Linked DNA regions of Planctomyces sp. SH-PL14. The protein of the gene in region 1 binds, or shares a complex with, the protein of each later gene. Links are inferred from orthologs where the notes say so. Each region holds a gene or a part of one and is shown in the gene's direction. Other genes may lie near its edges.

Region 1 (9,499 bases):
TCCAGCAGCGCGCCGATCAGGTCCGTCATGTCGAACCGCCGGTCGGCCGGAATGTATCTCTTCACATCCGGTTCGAGAAGATAGATCCCCGCGTTGACGAGGAACTCGTATTTCGGCTTCTCGCGAAGGGCCCGGACGACCCCCTGTTCCGCCTGGACGACCCCGTAGGGGACCTTGAATTCGTACTGCCGGACCCCGACGGTCAGGGCCGCCTCATGCTCGCGGTGGAACCGGACGAGTTCCTGGAAGTCGACCCCGGTCAGGATGTCGCCGTTCATCACGAGCAGCGGTTCGTCGCTCTCGGGAAGGAGCGACAGGGCCCCGGCGGTCCCGAGCGGCTTTTCCTCGGCGACGTAGTTGATCCGCACGCCGAAGTCGCTGCCGTCGCCGAAGTGGTCGTGGATCTTCTCCGGGAGGTAGTGCGTCGTCAGGCTGACGTTCCGGATCCCGCTCTTGCGGAGCCGTTCGACCGTCCGCTGAAGCAATGGCTGTCCGCCGATATTGAGCATCGGCTTCGGTGTTTCGTCGGTCAGGGGGCGAAGCCGGGTCCCGAAGCCCCCCGCCATGATGACCGCCGAGACCGGGATCTCCGGCGTCGTTTCGAGTTCTTCGCGGATCGCCAGCCGGACAAGCCGCCCGCCCCGGTCGAGGACCGGGACATGCCGGATCTCATGGTGGGCCATGAGTTCTTCGAGCTCGGCGTCCGAGGCTTCGGCGGGAGCGGTGATCGGTTTGCGGGCGTTCGGGGGCCGCCGGACGATGAGGGACGTGACCGGCGAGTCGAGACCGACGCCGGCGAGGATCGCGCGGCGGATGTCGCCGTCGGTGATCGTCGTCACGAGTCGTTCGAACTCATCCGTGACCAGCGCGATCCCTTTCCCCGACCGGTCGATCGCCGTCATGGCGTCGCGGATCGTGGCGGATTCGTCGATCAGAAACCTGGTCAGATCATCCATGATCGGAGCCGAACGCGATGAGAAAGGCCTCTTTCCACGGCCCATCAGACCTGAGCGCCTCTCATCTCACGGTGCAGCGTAGCCGCAAAGGGGGAACGGAGGCGAGATCACTCCACAGGGATTTGGGGCAGACTAGGAGACCTGGGCAAAGTGCCGTCAGGCCGCTCGGCGCACGGGAGCCGCCGGAAGAGCCACTGTCTCCGCAGCCCGGGTCGGAGCCGGCCAGAGTTGCTCCGTGATTCGCTTCCCGACCCGGATCATCGGCACCTCGAGCCAGCGGTAGCTGCACCGTCCCACCGCGATCGTGGCGAGAGCCGAACCGACCACGAGGCTGCCCCGCCAGTCCCCGGGAACGAGCCGCTGGAGCACGGTGAACACGAGGAAATGGCTCAGGTAGATGGAGTAACTCCACTCGCCGAGGCGCTCCAGCACGGGAGAGAGAAAGCTCCGGCCTGCCGGTCGCCGAGCCACAGCGGCGCAGCCTCCGACCGTTACGAGGAGCAGGGCTCCCCGCCGCCAACCGGTGACAAGATCGACGTCCGGCACTCCCAGGCTCAGGGCCGCAAAGAGCCCGAGGGCCAGAACGATCCACGCGGAGTTCGCCGCTCGATTCGCCTGCGGTCCCTGCGAAGTCCCGCGGACCAGCAGCATTCCGGCGACAAACAGAAGAAGGTGATTGGCGACGCTGGCGTAACAGGCGGACTGAGACGCGAAGTTCAGGAGCGGGTCGAGCAGCACGAACGCGAAGACCGCCGCCGGAACCGCCGAGCCCGCGAGGAGAAGCGGTCGCCAGGTGTCCCGCCGCGTCATCAGCCACATCAGCGGGGGAAAGAGCAGGTAGAACACCATCTCGATCCCGATCGACCACCCGGCAATCACCAGACTCTGCGTCGGATCGACGAGGCCGAACAGCAGCGACAGGTTTCCCACAACCTCCGCCAGCGACGGCATCGCGACGCCCGGCGTATGAAGGACATGAACGGCCGCCCATTTCAGCACGAGCGTCGCGGCCAGCACGGCATAGAACAGTGGGGCGATCCGGAAGAACCGCCGCACAAAAAACGTCCCGACCGTCCGCGGCCGCGAAAAATCGGTCCGCTCGTAAACGAACGCGAGACTCATCCCGCTGATGACGAAGAACGCCTCGACAGCGTAGAAGGCGACCGCGGAAAGCAGGCCGGAGAACCGGGGGCCGACATCAATCCCTGCCCACACCGTGTAGTGATAGAGCATCACCGAACAGGCCAGGATCCCCCGCAGCCCGTCGATCCCGTGGAGCCGCGGGGCAGGCGGGGCAAGGACGGATGTCTGCATGGAGGAGCCCTGCCGCGAGGAATCGAACAGCCGGCGAACGCTATCGGCCCAGTTTCGGTCGGGTCAATCCGAATCCGCGGCGGCCGATCGGCTGACAGGGGCCGGCAAATCCCCGATACTTCGCTCCCTCTCCGTTTCCCGTTGCCGCCGAAGCCCCTCCATGCCGGACCTGTCCGTCACCCTCAACCGCCTCCGTCTGAAAAACCCGATCCTGGTCGCCTCGGGAACCTTCGGCTACGCCCGCGAAATGCAGGCCTTCGTCGACTTCCGCAAGCTCGGCGGGATCATCCCCAAGACCGTGACGCCCCATCCGCGGGCGGGCAATCCCCCGCCGCGGACGGTCGAGACCTCGTCGGGAATGCTGAACGCGATCGGCCTCGACAACGACGGGATCGAGACCTTCATCACGAAGCACGTCGACTACCTGACGTCGCTCGGGACGGCGATCATCGCCAACATCGCGGGGACGAACGTCGATGACTTCGCGCGGATGGCGGAGCGGCTGACGCAGTGCCCAGGCCTGGCGGCGGTGGAGCTCAATATCTCGTGCCCGAACGTGAGCTGCGGGGTCGACCTGGCCCAGAACCCGGACGCGGCGTTCGCCGTCGTGGCGGCCGCCCGAAAGGCGTGCGACTTCCCGATCATCGCCAAGCTCACGCCGAACGTGACCGACATCGTCTCGATCGCCCGGGCGGTCCATGCGGCGGGGGCGGATGCGGTCTCGTGCGTGAACACGTTCCAGGGAATGGCGATCGACTGGCGGCGGCGGAAGCCGATCCTCGGAAACACGATCGGCGGTCTCAGCGGGCCGGCGATCAAGCCGCTCGCCCTGCGGTGCGTGTGGCAGGTGGCGAAGGCGGTCCCGATTCCGATCATCGGTGTCGGCGGGATTGCGACGATCGACGACGTGATGGAGTTTCTCGTCGCCGGGGCGACGGCGGTGCAGATCGGGACGGCCAACTTCTATAACCCGGCCGGCTCGGGTCAGCTCGTCGATCAGCTCGACAAGACGCTCGCCGACCTTGGCGTCGAGCGGGTCACGGACATTGTCGCCACGCTCCAGGACGGCCGCCCGTTCGCCTGCCAGCCGGCGGCGGCGAACCCGTGATCTGTGGCCCCTTCCGTATCGATTGAGGCACAGGGTGTGTTTTGCGCGGGGGCAGATGGGCTCAAACCGCGTCCTTGCCGGCACGACTTTGTCACCTCAAACCCAACGTGCCACGGCAGCCTGGGGTCAAGGGGGCCACGCCCCCTTGCCGCCGGAGGCACTTCCATGAGGAACCGTGGTAAGCAACGGATGTCCCCTTTGTGGCACCCGCTATGAGAACTCCTGCACACCACACCGCTCGCTTTGTAATCCCCGCGGGTTGGTGAGGGGGGCATACGGCACTGTGTCCGCGCTTGGACACGTACTCCTTCAGACAGTTCTCGACGGCCAGACCTCCGGCGGGCAAGAGGGCTTCGCCCCCTTGCATCCCCCACCAGGGGTACCCCCTGGACCCCGGTTCTTGGGCTGGTAAGGCGGGGGGACGTAGATGCCGTCTCCACGGCTCACAAACGACTGCGCAAGACTCAGTCGCCACAAGCACATAGGGCCACTGCCAACCTAAACGTCCTGCGACTTCGTGATGTGAGCACTCGACGAGCGCGGAGTCGCCGGACCAATGAGGTTCGTGATCTCGTCGGTGTCGATCAGCTCCTTGTCGAGGAGCGCCTCGGCCAGCTTGTCGAGCTTCTCACGGTTCTCAGCGAGCAGCGACGACGCCTGACGCTGCGCTGTCGTCAGGAACTTCTGGATCTCCTGATCAATGACGTGCGCCGTCGCCTCGCTGAACTGCCGGTGCTCGTGGATCTCCTTGCCAAGGAACGGATGCTCCTCGCCATCACGGAACGCTGCCGGCCCGATGACGTCGCTCATCCCCCAGTAGGCGATCATCCGCCGGGCAATCCCCGTGGCCCGCCGCAGGTCGTCTTCGGCCCCCGCGGTGAACTCGTCGAAGACCAGCTTTTCAGCCGCCCGCCCGCCGAGATAGACCGCCAGCTGCGAGCGGAGCTGCCGCTCGCCGATGCTCATCCGCTCGTCCTGCGGAAGGAACTGCGTCACGCCGAGCGCCCGGCCGCGGGGAACGATCGTCACCTTATGAACCGGATCGACCTCCGGCAGGATCCAGGCCAGCAGAGCATGCCCCGCCTCGTGGTAGGCGGTCATCCGCCGCTCGTGCGGGTTGAGGACTTCTTCCCGGACGACCCCCATCAGGATCTTGTCCTGGGCCGCCTCGAAATCCTGGCTGTCGACGGCGCTCTTACCGTCGCGGGTCGCGTGCAGGGCCGCCTCGTTGACGAGGTTCTTGAGGTCCGCCCCCGCAAAGCCGATCGTCCCGGCCGCGATCTTGTCCAGCCGGACGTCCGGCGCAAGCGGAACCTTGCGGCTGTGGACCTTGAGGATCGCCTCACGGCCCTTCTTCGTCGGCCGGTCGACGGTGACATGCCGGTCGAAGCGGCCGGGGCGGAGGAGAGCGGGGTCGAGAACGTCGGGCCGGTTCGTCGCCGCGATGACGATGACCGCCTCGTTGGACTGAAAGCCGTCCATCTCCGAAAGGATCTGGTTGAGCGTCTGCTCCCGCTCGTCATGTCCGCCGCCGAGCCCCGCCCCGCGGACACGGCCGACGGCATCGATCTCGTCGACGAAGATGATCGCCGGAGCCGCTTCCTTGGCGGTCCGGAACAGGTCGCGGACGCGGCTCGCCCCGACGCCGACAAACATCTGGATGAACTCGGAGCCGTTGATCGAGAAGAACGGCACCCCCGCCTCGCCGGCGCAGGCCCGGGCCAGCAGGGTCTTGCCGGTCCCCGGAGGGCCGTTCAGCAGGACCCCCTTGGGAATCTGCGCACCGAGCCGCTGGAACTTGGAAGGGTCCTTGAGGAACTCGACCACCTCGGTCAGCTCCCGCTTGGCCTGCTCCATGCCGGCCACGTCGTCGAACGTCGTCTTCTGGTCGCTCGGGCGGAACCGCTTGGCCGGGCTGCGAATGAAGCCGCCGAGCATCCCCGACCCCATCGGGTCGGCCGAGCGGCGCATCATGTAAATCATCATGGCGATCAGCAGGAACGCCGGCAGCAGGTAGATGAACGCCTCGGTGACGTACCCCTTTTCCGGGGTCTTCACCGTGAGGTCGACCGCCGCCGCCTCCAGCCGGTCGAGGAGTTTGCGTTCCTCAACGAGCGGCAGCTCGGTCTGGAACTCGAGGGGGAGCTCCGCGGGGGCCGACGTATCCTCGGCCGCCGCCGGGTTCTTGGGCTTCGCCTTGAACTTGCCGGTGATGTGCAGGCCGGAGAGGGTGACGGTCTGGACGTTCTTCTTCTCGATCTGCTCCATGAAGACGCTGTAGGAGATCACGGTCGGCGGCCGGCCGGTGATGAACAGCGACACAATCACGACGATCAGCAGGCTGATCGTAAGCAGAAAAATGATCCGCGCCGGAAGAGGGGGCTGCGGGGGAGGGGCCTGGCGACCGGCGTTGTCACGCGAGTCCGGATTGGAGGGACGCTCGGTTGGATCAGACATCGGTCGCTTTCGCAAATCTCCTGGGCGAGCCCAGAAAGCTACACGAGGGGGCCAAGTCCCGCAACCAGGGCATCCGCCCTGGACCCGGTAGGCCGGCAACCACGGGTTGCGCAAAGGAGACGCGTCGGCCCGGCGCGCCGTCTGAGCAGCCACCAGACCGCTGCCGCATTTTCAACTTGAACACGATCCCGCCTTGCACGGCTCGTGCCCGCTCCTTCCCGTGCCCCTGTTGCCACCCCGTCCGCCGAAACGCCGGGCCTGGGAAATAGTCCCTGGCCACCAGCGATCATTCCCGCGACGCCTCGCCAGGCGATCCGAAGCTCCGCCACCGCCCCGTTCCTTGACAGTGCGAGTCTACCGGGATAATCATTCAAACGGCTGCTTGATCGTTTTCCCCCGGGCAGCCTCCGCTTTGCTGCTTCCGTTCCGCCCGCCTCCTTGCCCCTCCTCCTCCCAGCTGAGACTCGAATTATGCGCCGGCGTCATGGTTTCACGTTGATCGAACTGCTTGTGGTCATTGCCATCATCGCCGTCCTCGTGGCGATCCTCCTTCCCGCCGTCCAGCAGGCCCGCGAAGCCGCCCGCGCGACGCAGTGCAAGAACAACATGAAGCAGCTCGGCCTGGCGCTGCACAACTACGAGGGGACGTTCGGCCTGTTCCCGCCCAGCAGTACCAGCGGCTTCGGTCGCGGGGTGTGGAACTACACGGGCGCCGCGAGCGACCGGGATCCGACAGTCCACCTCCACAGCTTCGCCAGCCTGATCCTGCCGAACCTCGACCAGACTGCGATCGCGAACCGGATCGACTACAACGTCTCCGCCCTGGCGGCCGGGGCGAACCGGGAGATGGCCACCAAGATCATTCCGGCGTACCGCTGCCCCAGCTACGCCGGCCCGTCGTTCTATAGCACCGACGCCCTGTACGCGAACAATACGACCGCCTTCGGCGCCGCGACGCCGAACGTCTTCGCCCTCCGCAACTATGTCGCCGTCGGAGCGAAAACGGTCGTCGGCCTTTCCGGCGCGATCCCGGCCGAAGGGATCATGTTTCCGGGCTCCCGGACCCGGATCGCGGATATCACCGACGGCACGACGAACACGATCATTCTGGCCGAAACTAAAGAGGATAAGGCCGCGGTCTGGATCGATGGAACCTCGGGCTCGGTGGCGGCGCGGTTCTTCGATATGACGAACTCGCCGACCTTCGCCGGCCGCTCGGTGTCGATCAACTACCAGCCGTACTACTTCTACCCGCTTCCGGGATCGATCAACCAGAACTGGGGCCCGTCGAGCTACCACACCGGCGGAGCGACGCACCTCGTCGCCGACGGCTCGGTCCAGTTCCTCTCGGAGAACATCAACCCCGAGCTCTACGACGCCATGGTGACCAAGTCGAACGGCGGCCCCGAAACAGCCGCCGGCGTCAAGGTCCAGTGGTAAGCCCTTGCAAGGCGTGGCCGAGCCCGCTCACTTGGGCTCGGTCGGAATCGGCTGACCGTGGGGATCCACGGTCGGCTGGCTCGTCGCCTGATCGAGCTGCTCCCGCATCGAGTGGTCGGTGAAGTGCTCGTACTGCTCCGCCTTGCGGTGGATCCGGTCCGCTTCGAGGCCGGCGTGCGAGACGAGGTACTGCTCCCACAGCCGGTGCGACCGGACGAGATTCTGGGCATGCGTCCGTCCGGCGGCGGAGAGGCGATAGACATCGCTCGCGGTCTCGACCTGGCCGCGCCGCCCGAGCAGGAACAGCGCCGCCCGGAGCGAGAGGCGGTCCGCCAGCAGGACGTCGCGAAGATGCTCGGCGGTGGCGGGGGTCGCTCCCTGCCGCTCCTCGATCCGGTACAGAAGGGCGACGACGTCGTCGGTCAGGATCTGCCAAGCCAGCATCCGCTGACGCACGAAACGGACCAGGACGCCGTGACGAGGTCCAAGCGTCGCCGCCAGGAGCAGGAACAGCCCCGCGGCGACTGCCATCATGCCGGCGGTCGTCGTGCTCTGCAGGCCGAACCAATGCGGGATCGTGAGCGCGCCGACGTGTCCCGCGAAGGCTGAGAGCGCCGCCAGCAGGGCGCTCAGGCCGATCATCGGCCCCAGCCGGTCCGTCAGGAGATACGCCGCCGCCGGGGGGACGATGAACATCGCCACGACGAGGATGTTCCCCACGCTCTCGAAGCTGGCGACCGCCGTGATCGCCACGAGGACCATCAGCAGGTAGTGCATGAGCTTCGCGCTGATCCCGGACGTCGTCGACAGGGCCGGGTCGAAAGAGCTGATCTTGAGCTCCTTATAGAACAGCCCGACGAACAGCGCATTGATGACGGCCACCACGGAGAGTGTCGCCACCGCCCGCGGGACCTCCAGCCCCAGGATCGAGACGGTGTCGAGCGGCGTGAGCTCGATGGCACCGTACAGGACGCAGCCCGGATCGAGGTCGACGTGATCGGCCGCCTGGACGATCAGGACGAGCCCCAGGGCAAAGAGCGACGTGAAGACGACCCCCATCGAGGCCCCTTCGTCGACCTGCCCGATCCCGCGGACCCACTCGGTGAAGAAGGCGGTCAGGATTCCGACCGCCACCGCGCCCACGAACATCGGCCAGCTGCTGCGGCTGTCGCTGACGAGGAACGCGACCGCCAGCCCCGGCAGGACGGCGTGGGTGATGGCGTCCCCCAGCATGCTCATCCGCCGCAGGACGAGGAAGTTCCCCAGGAGCGACGCCGAGACGGCACACAGGATCCCCGCCAGGACGATCCAGCCATCGAGCGCCCAACTCCAGTTCGGCACCAGTGTGATCGCAAGCGACATCTTACCGGACTCCTTCCGGTCGAGCGGTCCGCGCAGCCGCGGGAGGGACCGACTCCAGTCCGTGCGGGCTCGCCGGCGCGCCGGGCGTTCCCTGCTGAAGGAGTTCCTCCAGCTCCGCGATCACTTCGGGCTCCAGAACATGCTCGATGGCGTCGGCGTCTCGGTCGACGCGGCTGGGAGCGATGTCGGCATGGGCAATCAGGTACAGCTCCCACAGGCGGTGCTGCCGGGTGAGTCGGATTCCTTCGAGGGCGCCGCGGCGGGTGAGCCGGATCGGCTCCGTCCCCCATTCGATCAGCTCGTCATGCCGGGCCCGCTGGATCGCGCCCCGCAGACGGGCCGGGGACCAGGACCGTTTTCCCAACAGGGCCGCGAACGTGACGTTCGCGGACGAGGCCGGGCCCGGGCCAGTCGCGGTTTCCTGCAACTCATGAATCGCCCGCAGGAGGTGCTGCCGGTCGATGCTCCGGGCGAGGTCCCACCGTCGCCGAACCCGGTGCAGGACGCCGCGGGCCGATCCGAACACGAGGCTGACACCGAAGAGAGACGTCGAGACGAGGACGATCATCGCCCCGGATGGGACTTTCGAGAACAGGGCGCTCATCCCCGCCCCCGCCAGTCCGCTGAAGGCGCCGAGCCCCCCCGAGATGAGGAACATCCGCGACAGCTTCTCCGTCCAGAACCGGGCGGCCGCCGCCGGAATGACGAGCATGGCGACCATCAGGATCAGTCCGACCGCCTGCAGACCAACGATCGTGACGACCACCACGAGGGCCATGAGGGTCAGATCGAGGAACAGGACCGGCATCCCGGCCGCCCCGGCGAACCCCTCGTCGAAGCAGAGGAGTTTCAGTTCCTTAAA
Region 2 (9,571 bases), 1.0 Mb from region 1 along the record:
GTTCCCCCACGGACCATCGTTGACTCCCCCGTTACGGAACCGGCGACCGTGCTGGAAGGGGTCATCCCGGCCGGCCAGAACGCGCCGATGGCGCCGGCGGAACCCACCCCCAAGGGGTCTGGGGACCTGTAGTCGCGCCCAACTCTCCACCCGTCCGCTTCCTCTCTGCGTCCCCTCTCCGTTCCTCATGCCTGACTTCGCGGATCTGGTCCGTTCCCGCAAGGAGTGGATCGCCGACGTCCTGATCCCCTGGTGCCGCTCCGCCCCGCTCGCGGACCTGCGGAAGGCGGAGGAGGAATGGCTCGACATCGCCGGGAAAGTTGCCCCGCAGCTTTCGCTCTGGCTGTGGGCCTGGAGCCGCTTTCCGGTTCTCTATGTCGAAGGTCTCCCGGGGCTCGAGGAAACCCATCGCGTGCAGGTCACGTTGGCCGACCAGACCACCCTCACCGGCTTCCCCGACGCCCGGAAGAGCCAGCGCGGTCAACTCGTCCTCCTGCTCGACGGCTCTCCGCTCCGGGAAAGCTCGCCCCTGCCGATCGACCGGATCCAGACGATCGAACGTCTCCTGGATTCGTGAGAAGACGCAAATCGGCTTCGATTGTTGCCGCCTCGATCGTTAATCTTTTCTTCATCTCCCGTCTGGCTCGTCCCTTCAGCCCCTTCCGACTTCCATGAGACTCCTCTCCGTACTGGCGGCTGTCGTTCTTCTCCTCACCGGAGCGGGCATTCAGTCCGGACGTGCGGACGACCTGCCGTGGAAGTACCCGATCGACATCGCTGTGGGTAAGGAGGGGGAGATCTACATCGCCGACCTCAAGCTGCCGGGGATCTGGGTCTACCGCGGCGAGAATCTGGAGATCGTCGTCCAGGGGACATCGAAGTACCGCACTCCCCTCAACGCCATCCGCTGCCTGGCGGTGACCGACGACGGAACGCTCCTCGCCGGCGATTCCGCCACCCGCGAGGTCTACAAGGTCAGTCCCAAGGGAGAGCTGACGTCGCTCACGAACGGCTACGTCGGCATCCCCATTACGATGGCCCCGCACGGGACCGACCTCTTCGTTTCGGACCTCGAGCTCCAGCGGGTGTGGAAGGTGCCCCTCGCCGGCCTTCCGAAGAACCAGCCGCCGGAGGAGTTCACCGTCATCGGCGGCGCCCGCGGGCTCTTCTTCGATAAGGACGAACTGTGGGTCCTCTCCTCTCCCGCTCCGCAGCTGCAGCGGTTCTCGATGGACAAGAAGCCCACCGTCGTGGTGAAGGACCTCGTCTTCGAGTTCCCGCACCAGATCGCCCGTAAGGACGGCGTCTCGTATGTCAGCGACGGCTACAAGAAGTGCGTCTGGAAGGTGACGGACGACGGCAAGGCGGAGCAGTGGGTCAGCGGCGCCCCGTTCGTCAACCCGCTCGGAATCCGTTTCCAGGGGGACGACCTGCTGCTCATCGATCCCCGCGCGAAGGCTCTGTTCCGGATCAAGTCGGACGGCACGCGGGAGACGGTGCTGCCGAAGCCGTAACCGGTTCCTCAGTTCACTTCGAACGTGAACTCGATCTCGACGCTCGCATCGAGGGGCAGGGCGTTGACGCCGACCGCCGCACGGGCGTGTTTGCCGATGTCACCGAAGATCTGGACCAGGAGTTCGCTGGCGCCGTTGGCGACGATCGGCTGATCGGAGAATCCGTCTGCGCTCTGCACGAAGACACCGACCCGGACCACGCGCGTGACGTGGTCGAGGCTTCCGAGGAGCCGGTTGACGTGAGCCAGGGCGTTGAGGACGCACTGCCGGGCGGCGGACTGCGCGACGTCGACGGGGGTCTTGGTCGGGACCGGGCCCTGGGCCATCAGCGTTTTCCCGGCGAACGGGAGCTGTCCGCTGACCTGCACGAGATTCCCGGTTCGGACGGCTGGCAGATAGGCCGCGACGGGAGCGGGGGGCTCGGGGAGGATGAGGTCGAGTTCTTTGAGGCGGGCTTCGACGGACATGCGGATCGCTCCCAGTGGCGGTGACCGGTTGGAGGTGTGTTATCGCAGACGGGGTGGTGTCCGACAAACGGTGGTCGCTGTTCAAACGCAACGCCGCCCCCGACTGGGTCCAGGGGCACCCTGGTGGGGGATGCAAGGGGGCAACGCCCTCTTGCCCGCCGGAGGCCTGGCCGTCGAGAGACGTCTGAAGGAGTGAGTGTCCAAGCGCGGACAACGTGCCGTATGCCCCCTCACCAACCCGCGGGGATTGCAAAGCTCGCGGTGTGATGTGAGGGAGTCCTCATAGCTGGTACCACAAAGGGGACATCCGTTGCGTACCACGGTTCCTCACCGGAATGCCTCCGGCGGCAAGGGGTTGCCCCCTTGACCCCAGTGGCCGTCGCACAATGGGTTTGAGCTGGCATCGCTGTGCCGGCAAGTACACCGTTTGAGCCAGCAGGATTGGCCACAGATGAGTTGCGGACCGCCGGGGCATGTTTCACCATGCGCCGTCCGCCTTCCATCCGATCCCCCGCAGCGGAGAACTACGTGCCCCGACTCCTGATCGCCCTCCTCCTCGTGATGGCATCGACGGCCGCCTCCCGCTCAGTCTCCGCCCAGGAGACTCCGGACGCCGAAGCAAAACACCTCGCCAACATCCGGCAGGTCACCTTCGGCTTCCCCCGCGCCGGCGAGGGCTACTTCTCGCCCGACGGCAAACTCGTCGTCTTCCAGGCCTACCCCCTCGGCTACCCCTTCTACCAGATCTACGTCCAACCGCTCGACGAGCGGACCCCCCGCCTCATCAGCACCGGCCGCGGCCGCACGACCTGCGCCTTCTTCACACCGGACGCCAAGCAGATCCTCTTCGCCTCCTCCCACACCGATCCCAAGATCGCCGAAACCGAGAAGGCCGCCCGCGAACTCGCCGCCCAGGGGGGCCGGCGGCGGTACGAATGGGACTTCGACCCCGAGATGGAGCTGTACGTCGTCAACTTCGACGGCACGGGAATGAAGCGGCTCACCGAGTCCCCCGGCTACGACGCCGAAGGGAGCTACTCGCCCGACGGAACGCACATCGTCTTCACCTCCATGCGGGACGGCGATCCCGACATCTACGTCATGAAGGCGGACGGGACCGACGTCCGGCAGATCACGGACGTCCCCGGCTACGACGGCGGCCCGTTCTTCTCCCCCAACGGGAAGTGGATCATCTTCCGCAGCGACCGCGACAAGAAGGACATGCTCCAGCTCTACGCGATCTCGGTCGACGGCAAGGAGACGGTCCAGCTCACCAAGGACGTGAACCAGGTCAACTGGTGCCCCTACTTCCATCCGAGCGGCAAGTACCTCATCTGGTCGGGAGCGGACTACAGCCGCGGACCGATGGGAGCCAACTTCGACCTGTTCACGATGGACATCGACATGACCGACACCACCCTCAAGGGAGGCGCGGTCGAGCGGATCACGACGCACGCCAAGGCGGACGTCCTCCCGGTCTTCAGCCCCGACGGCACGAAGCTCATGTGGACGAGCAGCCGGACCGAAGACGGAACGAGCCAGCTCTGGATCGCCGACTGGCTCCGCAAGTAACCACCACGCTCCGTCCTTCCCGCCGCGCTCTTCCGCTGAAGTCGATTCGCATGTCTCACCCGGACTCCAATGCCGCTCACGCCTGTTCCCCCTATCCCGGGATGGTCCCGACCGCCGTCCAAACCCGGACCCGCGTCGTCGAACAGGTCCAGCTGGCCCACGACACCTACCGGATCCGGGTCGAGTGCCCGGCCCTCGCGAAGCAGGTCGTCCCCGGACAGTTCTTCATGATCCGCACGGCGAACTCGGAGCCGATCCTGGGGCGGCCGTTCGCACTCTACGACACGTTCCTGGGACCGGACGGAACGCCGCAGGGGATCGACTTCGCCTACCACGTGATCGGCAAGGCGACCAAGCTCATGGTCCACTGGACACCGGGCGACGCCGTCGAGATCTGGGGACCTCTCGGCAACGGGTTCCCCGTGTTCGAAGGACGGCGACTCCTCTGCGTCGGCGGCGGGATCGGGTACACGCCGTTCCTGGCCGTCGCCCGCGAAGCGGCCGGGCAGCGGGCGTACGGTACGCGGGCCGCGAGCGAAAGCGGCCGGAAGGTGACGCTGCTCTATGGATCGCGAAGCCGATCGCACCGGGCGGACCTGTCGGACTTCGACGGGATCCCGAACTTCTCCGTGAAGCTCTCGACGGACGACGGAAGCGAGGGACATCACGGCTTCGTGACCGACCTCGTCCAGCAGGAGTTTGCGAGCGCTGACCGACCGGACGCGGTCTACTGCTGCGGTCCGGAGGTCATGATGCGGGCGGTGGCGCGGCTCTGCGAGGCGGCCGGCGTGCCGTGCTGGCTGTCGCTCGAGACGCCGATGGCCTGCGGCTTCGGTGCGTGCTTCTCGTGCGTGACGCGGGTCAAAGTCGACGAAGAGCCGGGCTGGGACTATCGGCGGACGTGCATCGAAGGACCGATCTTCCCGGCGTCGTCGCTGGTGCTGGGGTAGTGGCCGTGAAGAATCCGCCACAGACGAACGCAGATGGACACAGATCCGAGGAGCGGAGTCCAGCCCACTGGATCCCGTGATTACCGGGTCGGCTTCGCGACGGGCAAGGCTTCGAGCAGCATCCGCACCGTCCGGTCGGTTGCTCCCTGCTGGGCCAGGACGAGATTGCGGGCCGCCTCGCCGCGGTGCCTGGCGAGCGCGGTGTCGGTGAGAAGCCGCTGGACCGTCGCCGTCAGCTCGTCCCCCGAGTGGACGACCTCGGCCGCGGAATTCGAGAGCAGCAGCTCCACCACCTGCCGGAAGTTCTGCGTGTTGGGACCGAACAGGACCGCTGCTCCGTAGGCCGACGGCTCCATCATGTTCTGCCCGCCGCGGTTCGTCAGACTCCCGCCGACGAACGCAATGTCCGCCAGCCCCCAGCAGGCCCCGAGTTCTCCGAGCGTATCCAGCAGGAGGACCGGCGAACGATCGCTCCCCCCCTCGACGGTTCCCGCCGACCGCCGCAGAAGCGAGAAGCCGCGCGAGAGGACCAGCCGCGCGACTTCGTCGAACCGCTCCTTGTGCCGCGGGACGAGAATCAGCCGCAGGTCCGGAAACTCCGTCCGCAGCGCGGCGAACGTATTGAGCGCGAGTTCCTCTTCAGGAGCCTGGGTGCTGCCGGCAATGAGGACTCGGTCGTTCTCGCGAAGCCCGAAGGCGGCGCGGAGTGCGGCCGTCTTCGGATTTGCCCGGTCCGACTCCAGCCCGTCGAACTTCACCGACCCGGTGACCTCGGTCCGCTCCGGCGGAGCGCCAAGCTCGACCAGCCGGGCGCGATACTCTTCGCTCTGCATCCCCAGCCGGGAGAAGCGGCGGAGGATGGAGGCGATCAGAGGCCGGATCCGCCGGTATCCGCGGAAGCTCCGTTCGCTCATCCGCCCGTTGATGAGGACGAGAGGAATCCCGGCCCGGTCCACGCTGCGGATGAAGTTGGGCCAGAGTTCGAGCTCGACGAGCACGACGAGCGACGGACGGACCCGGGTGATGGCATTGCTGACCGCCCAGGTGAAGTCGAGCGGGAAGTAGACGACGCGGCACTCCGGATACTTGTCGCGGGCCACGTCGTGGCCGGTCTGCGTCGTGACGGAGAGCCAGACCTCGATCTCCGGCCGCTCGGCGCCGAGGCGTTTCAGGACCGGGCCCAGAAGCAGAACCTCGCCGACGCTGACGGCATGGAACCAGACGCAGGGGACGGCCGGGCCGGACCCGGAGGCATTCTCACGGACCGGCAGCCGCCCCAGGAACTTCTCGCTCCAGCCTTTGCGGTACTTCCCCGTCCGCCACGACTGCCAGACGAGCACGGGCGAGAGGACCGCCAGGAGGCCCAGGTACACGGCGTTCAGGATCCATCCGAACATACAGCGAGGGGCGGCGGCGACCGGCGAAGATTGAAGGAACACGTTAAGAACGAAGCGGCGGAGTATGGCAGACCGCCCCGGGAGCGCGTACCTCAGTTGGGGAGAGCCGCTCCGGCCCCGCCGGTTCCGGGACGGGGGACGCGCCGAGCGACGACCGCCCGCGTCCGGCCCTGGAGCCGGGCGTAGATCAGGACCGCCGCTTCGCGGCCGGGGAGCGGCAGCTTGCGGCGGACCGCCTCGACGGCGACCGGCACGTGGCGGCACTTGATCTCCACCTGCCCGATCGCCGAGCCGCGGAAATAAGACCGCAGCTCGGTGTCGTTGTTCGAGAGCTCCGCCAGAACCTCAAACGCCTGGACAAAGGGGGAATCGGAGAGCGTGTCGGACGTGAGGTACTCTTCCTCGGGGTCGAGCCGCGAGAAACCGAACTGCTCGCAGGCGACGTCGACGAGCCCCCCCCGGACGACCGCCGGATCGGGGTCGAGGAGATAGCGGCCGAGGGGTGCGAGCGGCCCCCGCGCGGACCACGGGTCGCCGGCCAGGGTCGCCCCTTCGGGGAGGACCGTCGCCCGGAAGAGAGACTCACTCCGCAGGGCTCCGAACCAGATCGTCGCCTCCTTGCACTCCCCGTGGAGGCTCGTGAGCTCGACCTCGCATTCGGGGAACTTCCCGCCGAAGTTCGCCGCCGGTGAGAGCTTGATCGCTCCGCCGCGGGCGGTCTCGATCAGCGACTTGAGATAGTCGAGCCCGGGCTCCGCCTCCTCGACGCGGATCGTCCGCTGTCCCGCTCCGCGGCCGCCGCCCGGCCGGCGGTCGGGATCGATGTGGACGAGGCGGCCGCTCGTCTCGACCGCCGTGACGTCCGCCGTCCGGATCTCGATCCGGTCCGCGCATCCGTAGACCCGGGCGTTCTCCCGCGTTATCCAGCCGGCGAGCGGGCTGCGGTCGACCGTGAGGACCGTCCCCGCTTCGGCGAGGGCGATGGCATCCGCGCCGATCCCCGAGCAGAGGTCGAGAATGGGTCGCTCGGCCGCAGCGAACCGCGCCGCCTTGTGCCGGGCCACCGCCTCGGGTGTCGACTGCTCAAGACCAGTGCGGTCGAACCACATCTGGCCGGCGTAGGAAAACTTGGCCTCGCCGCGTTTCCGCAGGTCGCGGAGCGTCAGGGCGAGCCGGACGACCGCGTCGTCGAACCGCTTGCGAAGCCGCTGCTGCACGGCGAATTCGGGACCTTCCTCTTCTTGGAGCGCGGTGAAGAGCTCGGGAGTCTCGAGAAGACGCTGATAAACGGAAATCGGGTCGTCAGACACGGCGGGGGAGCGAGGGGAACGGCGGCGGCAAAGTGATCGCGGCAATCCGCTCTTAGCACTCGCCAAGCCCCCCGTCAACAAGTCGCTCCCACCTCTGGCCTCATATCCGTGTGCATCTGTGTTTATCTGTGGCTGAAAACCTCTTTCAGAAGCCACAGACTTACGCAGACCCGCCGTCACCGGCCACCACACTTCGTTGCCGGAAAGAGACGCCCGGTCTACTGCGGCTGTTGTTGTTGCGGCTTCTGCACCTTCGAGATCTCCTCGAAGTACTTCTGGATCAGCCGCGCGTAATCGCCGTCCGGCTTCCGCTTCGCCGCCTGCAGGATCTCGGTCTTCAGCGTTCCCGGAAGCTCGCCCCAGTTGCGGGCGTTGAGCCCCTTGAGATGCGATTCGAGGTTCGCGAGTCCCTGGAGATCCTGTCCGCCGCTGTCGTTGGCCATGTTCGACGCGGACTGCTCGGTGGAATTCCCCTGCCCGGACTGCCCGGCGGCCTGCATCTGGGAGGTCGTCTGCCGCAGCGCCTTGGCGAAAGCCCGCAGCGACTGCTCGGCTTCCTTCCCCGGCGAGGCGGGCTGGCTGTTGGGATCGGGCTGGCCCTGCTCGCCGCCCGGTTGCTCGCCCGGGGCTTCCGAGGAAGGTTTTCCCTGGCCGGGTTTCTGCCCCATCGGAGACCCGGGGGATTCGCCGGACTGCCCCGGCTGGCCGGACATCGGCTCTCCGGAGGAGGCAGGCTGGCCGAGCTGATTGAGCTGTTGCCCCGCCTGCGAGAGGTTCTGCGACGCCTGGGCGACCTGCGCGCCGACCTCGCCGAGACCGTTTCCTTCTCCCTGCTGCCCCTGCCCCTGGCCGGACTGTCCCTCTCCAGACTGGCCCTGCTGTCCCTGTTGTCCTTTCTGTCCCTGCTGTCCCTGCTGGGAGGCCTGCTGCGCCGCCTGCCGAAGACTCTCGCTCGCCTTCTGGCCCTGCTGGCTGGCCTGCGCGGCGTTGTTCTGCGCGAGCTGCTGCTTCGCCTGCTGCATCTGCTGGTTCGCCTCCTGGGCGGCGTTTTGGGACGACTCCGCCCGGTCGCTCTCCGGCTGGGCTCCGACGGGGTCGTCCCCGAGCGACTGAGCCACGTCCTGGAGCTGCCGCGCGAGCTGCTGCGTCTGCCGCGAGAGGTTCTGCTGCGCCTGCTGCATCGCCTGCTGACGCGACGCGGCATCGGCCGCGAGAGCATTGAGGTCGCGAGCGACCTGCTGCTGGCGCTCGGCGAGCTTCTGGGCCTGTTCCGCCAGTTCCGGCGCGGCGCCCCCTTCGGCCGAGGGGAGCTTCGGCAGCCGCTCGGCGATCGTCTCGGCGGTCCGGCCCGCTTTCGCCCCTTCCTGCGCGGCGGACTTGAGCTGTCCGAGCGTCGCCTTGTCGGCCGCCTGGGCGGCCTGATCCGCCATCTCCCGGGCCTGTTTGGCCGCGGAACTCTGGGCGCCTGCGTGGACCGCGGTGTCGAGCGCGAGCTCCGCCGCTTCCTTGGCGAGCGCCTGCTGCGCCGCGACCGGATCTTCGGGAGTGCCGGCTCCCGGAGGCAGGTCCCGGTCCGCCGGCATCGGAGGAGCGGCGCCCGGCATTGGCTGGGGCTGTGCCTGAGGATCATTCCCGGCGACCGCCGGATTCATCGGGGCGGCTGGCTGCGGCGGCTGGGGTGCCCCGGGCTGGGGCTGGTTCCCCTGCTGGGCCAGGGCCTGCGCGTCCCCTGGAGCCGGTTTGGGCTGGCCCGGCTGCTGCGGCTGCTGTCCCATTTGCCCCTGCCGGAGTCGCTCGGCCAGCGCCCGCTGCCGGTCCGCGAGTTCCTGGGCCGCTTTGGCCAGCTGCTGCGACCGCGGCGGTGGAGTCTTTTCGCCGGGCTCGTTCCCTTCTGCGGGGTCCATTGGCTGACCCTGGTTCTGCTGACCCTGGTCGGGTTGGCCTTGGTTGGGCTGGCCTTCATTGGGCTGACGCTGGTTCGGTTGCCCTTGGTTCGGCTGCCCCTCATTGGGCTGACCCTGGTTCGGTTGCCCCTGGTTCGGTTGCCCCTGATTCGGTTGCCCTTGGTTGGGCCGTCCCTCATTGGGCTGTCCCTGGTTCGGCTTGCCGGCTTGCGCCAGTTCCCCATTCTGCGGCCCGTCCGCCTGAGCAAGCGCTTCCGCCTGGGCGGCGGCCTGATCGGCCAGATCCTGCAGGGCTTCGCTCGCTTCGGCCTGGGCGGTCTGAGCCGCGTCGGCCCGTCCCTCCTGGAGGGCCTGCCGCGCCTGCTGGCTCGCGGCTTCCGCCTTCGCCCGGGCCTGCGGGGCCGCGGTGTTCGGCAGTTTTTCGATCTCCTTGTTCAGCTTCTCCTGCGCCCCTCGC

What was found.
Region 2: the proteins of VT03_RS07185 (region 1) and VT03_RS03255 are in contact, whole or in part, in a crystal structure (PDB 5UE9), measured with the Lactococcus lactis proteins. The link is inferred for Planctomyces sp. SH-PL14 from one-to-one orthologs. Residues at the interface, in WP_025017116.1 of Lactococcus lactis: Gly25, Phe27, Phe29, Glu32, Tyr33, Lys35, Tyr36, Lys48, Phe56, Thr60, Pro61, Arg62, Val63, Ala64, Glu65, Thr66, Ala67, Ser68, Gly69, Met70, Ile74, Gln77, Pro223, Glu251, Phe274, Ala275, Pro277, Phe278; in WP_023189152.1 of Lactococcus lactis: Leu4, Gln5, Ala47, Ser48, Met49, Leu50, Leu51, Arg52, Arg53, Met95, Leu98, Arg223, Met224, Ala225, Cys226, Ile228, Gly229, Ala230, Cys231, Tyr232, Ala233, Val235, Glu236, His237, Asn243, His244, Ala245, Lys247, Glu250.

Annotation. Positions count from the first base shown.
Region 1 is NZ_CP011270.1:1,842,430-1,851,928, forward strand. What follows is about bases 1,537-4,404. They hold VT03_RS07185 (dihydroorotate dehydrogenase), read left to right. Parts: upstream 1,537-2,430; coding sequence 2,431-3,378; downstream 3,379-4,404. Other genes in these bases: VT03_RS07180 (acyltransferase family protein), read right to left, coding at 1,537-2,270; ftsH (ATP-dependent zinc metalloprotease FtsH), read right to left, coding at 3,877-4,404. Also shown: VT03_RS07175 (nucleotidyltransferase family protein), read right to left, coding at 1-956; more of VT03_RS07180, read right to left, coding at 1,113-1,536; more of ftsH, read right to left, coding at 4,405-5,835; VT03_RS07195 (DUF1559 domain-containing protein), read left to right, coding at 6,307-7,275; VT03_RS07200 (metal ABC transporter permease), read right to left, coding at 7,303-8,637; VT03_RS07205 (iron chelate uptake ABC transporter family permease subunit), read right to left, coding at 8,639-9,499.
Region 2 is NZ_CP011270.1:804,778-814,348, reverse strand. What follows is about bases 2,614-5,553. They hold VT03_RS03255 (dihydroorotate dehydrogenase electron transfer subunit), read left to right. Parts: upstream 2,614-3,603; coding sequence 3,604-4,503; downstream 4,504-5,553. Other genes in these bases: VT03_RS03250 (3-deoxy-D-manno-octulosonic acid transferase), read right to left, coding at 4,584-5,553; VT03_RS03260 (TolB family protein), read left to right, coding at 2,614-3,553. Outside these bases: VT03_RS03280 (hypothetical protein), read left to right, coding at 1-132; VT03_RS03275 (hypothetical protein), read left to right, coding at 188-577; VT03_RS03270 (hypothetical protein), read left to right, coding at 672-1,514; VT03_RS03265 (RidA family protein), read right to left, coding at 1,523-1,981; more of VT03_RS03260, read left to right, coding at 2,510-2,613; more of VT03_RS03250, read right to left, coding at 5,554-5,900; VT03_RS03245 (THUMP-like domain-containing protein), read right to left, coding at 5,993-7,210; VT03_RS03240 (hypothetical protein), read right to left, coding at 7,429-9,571.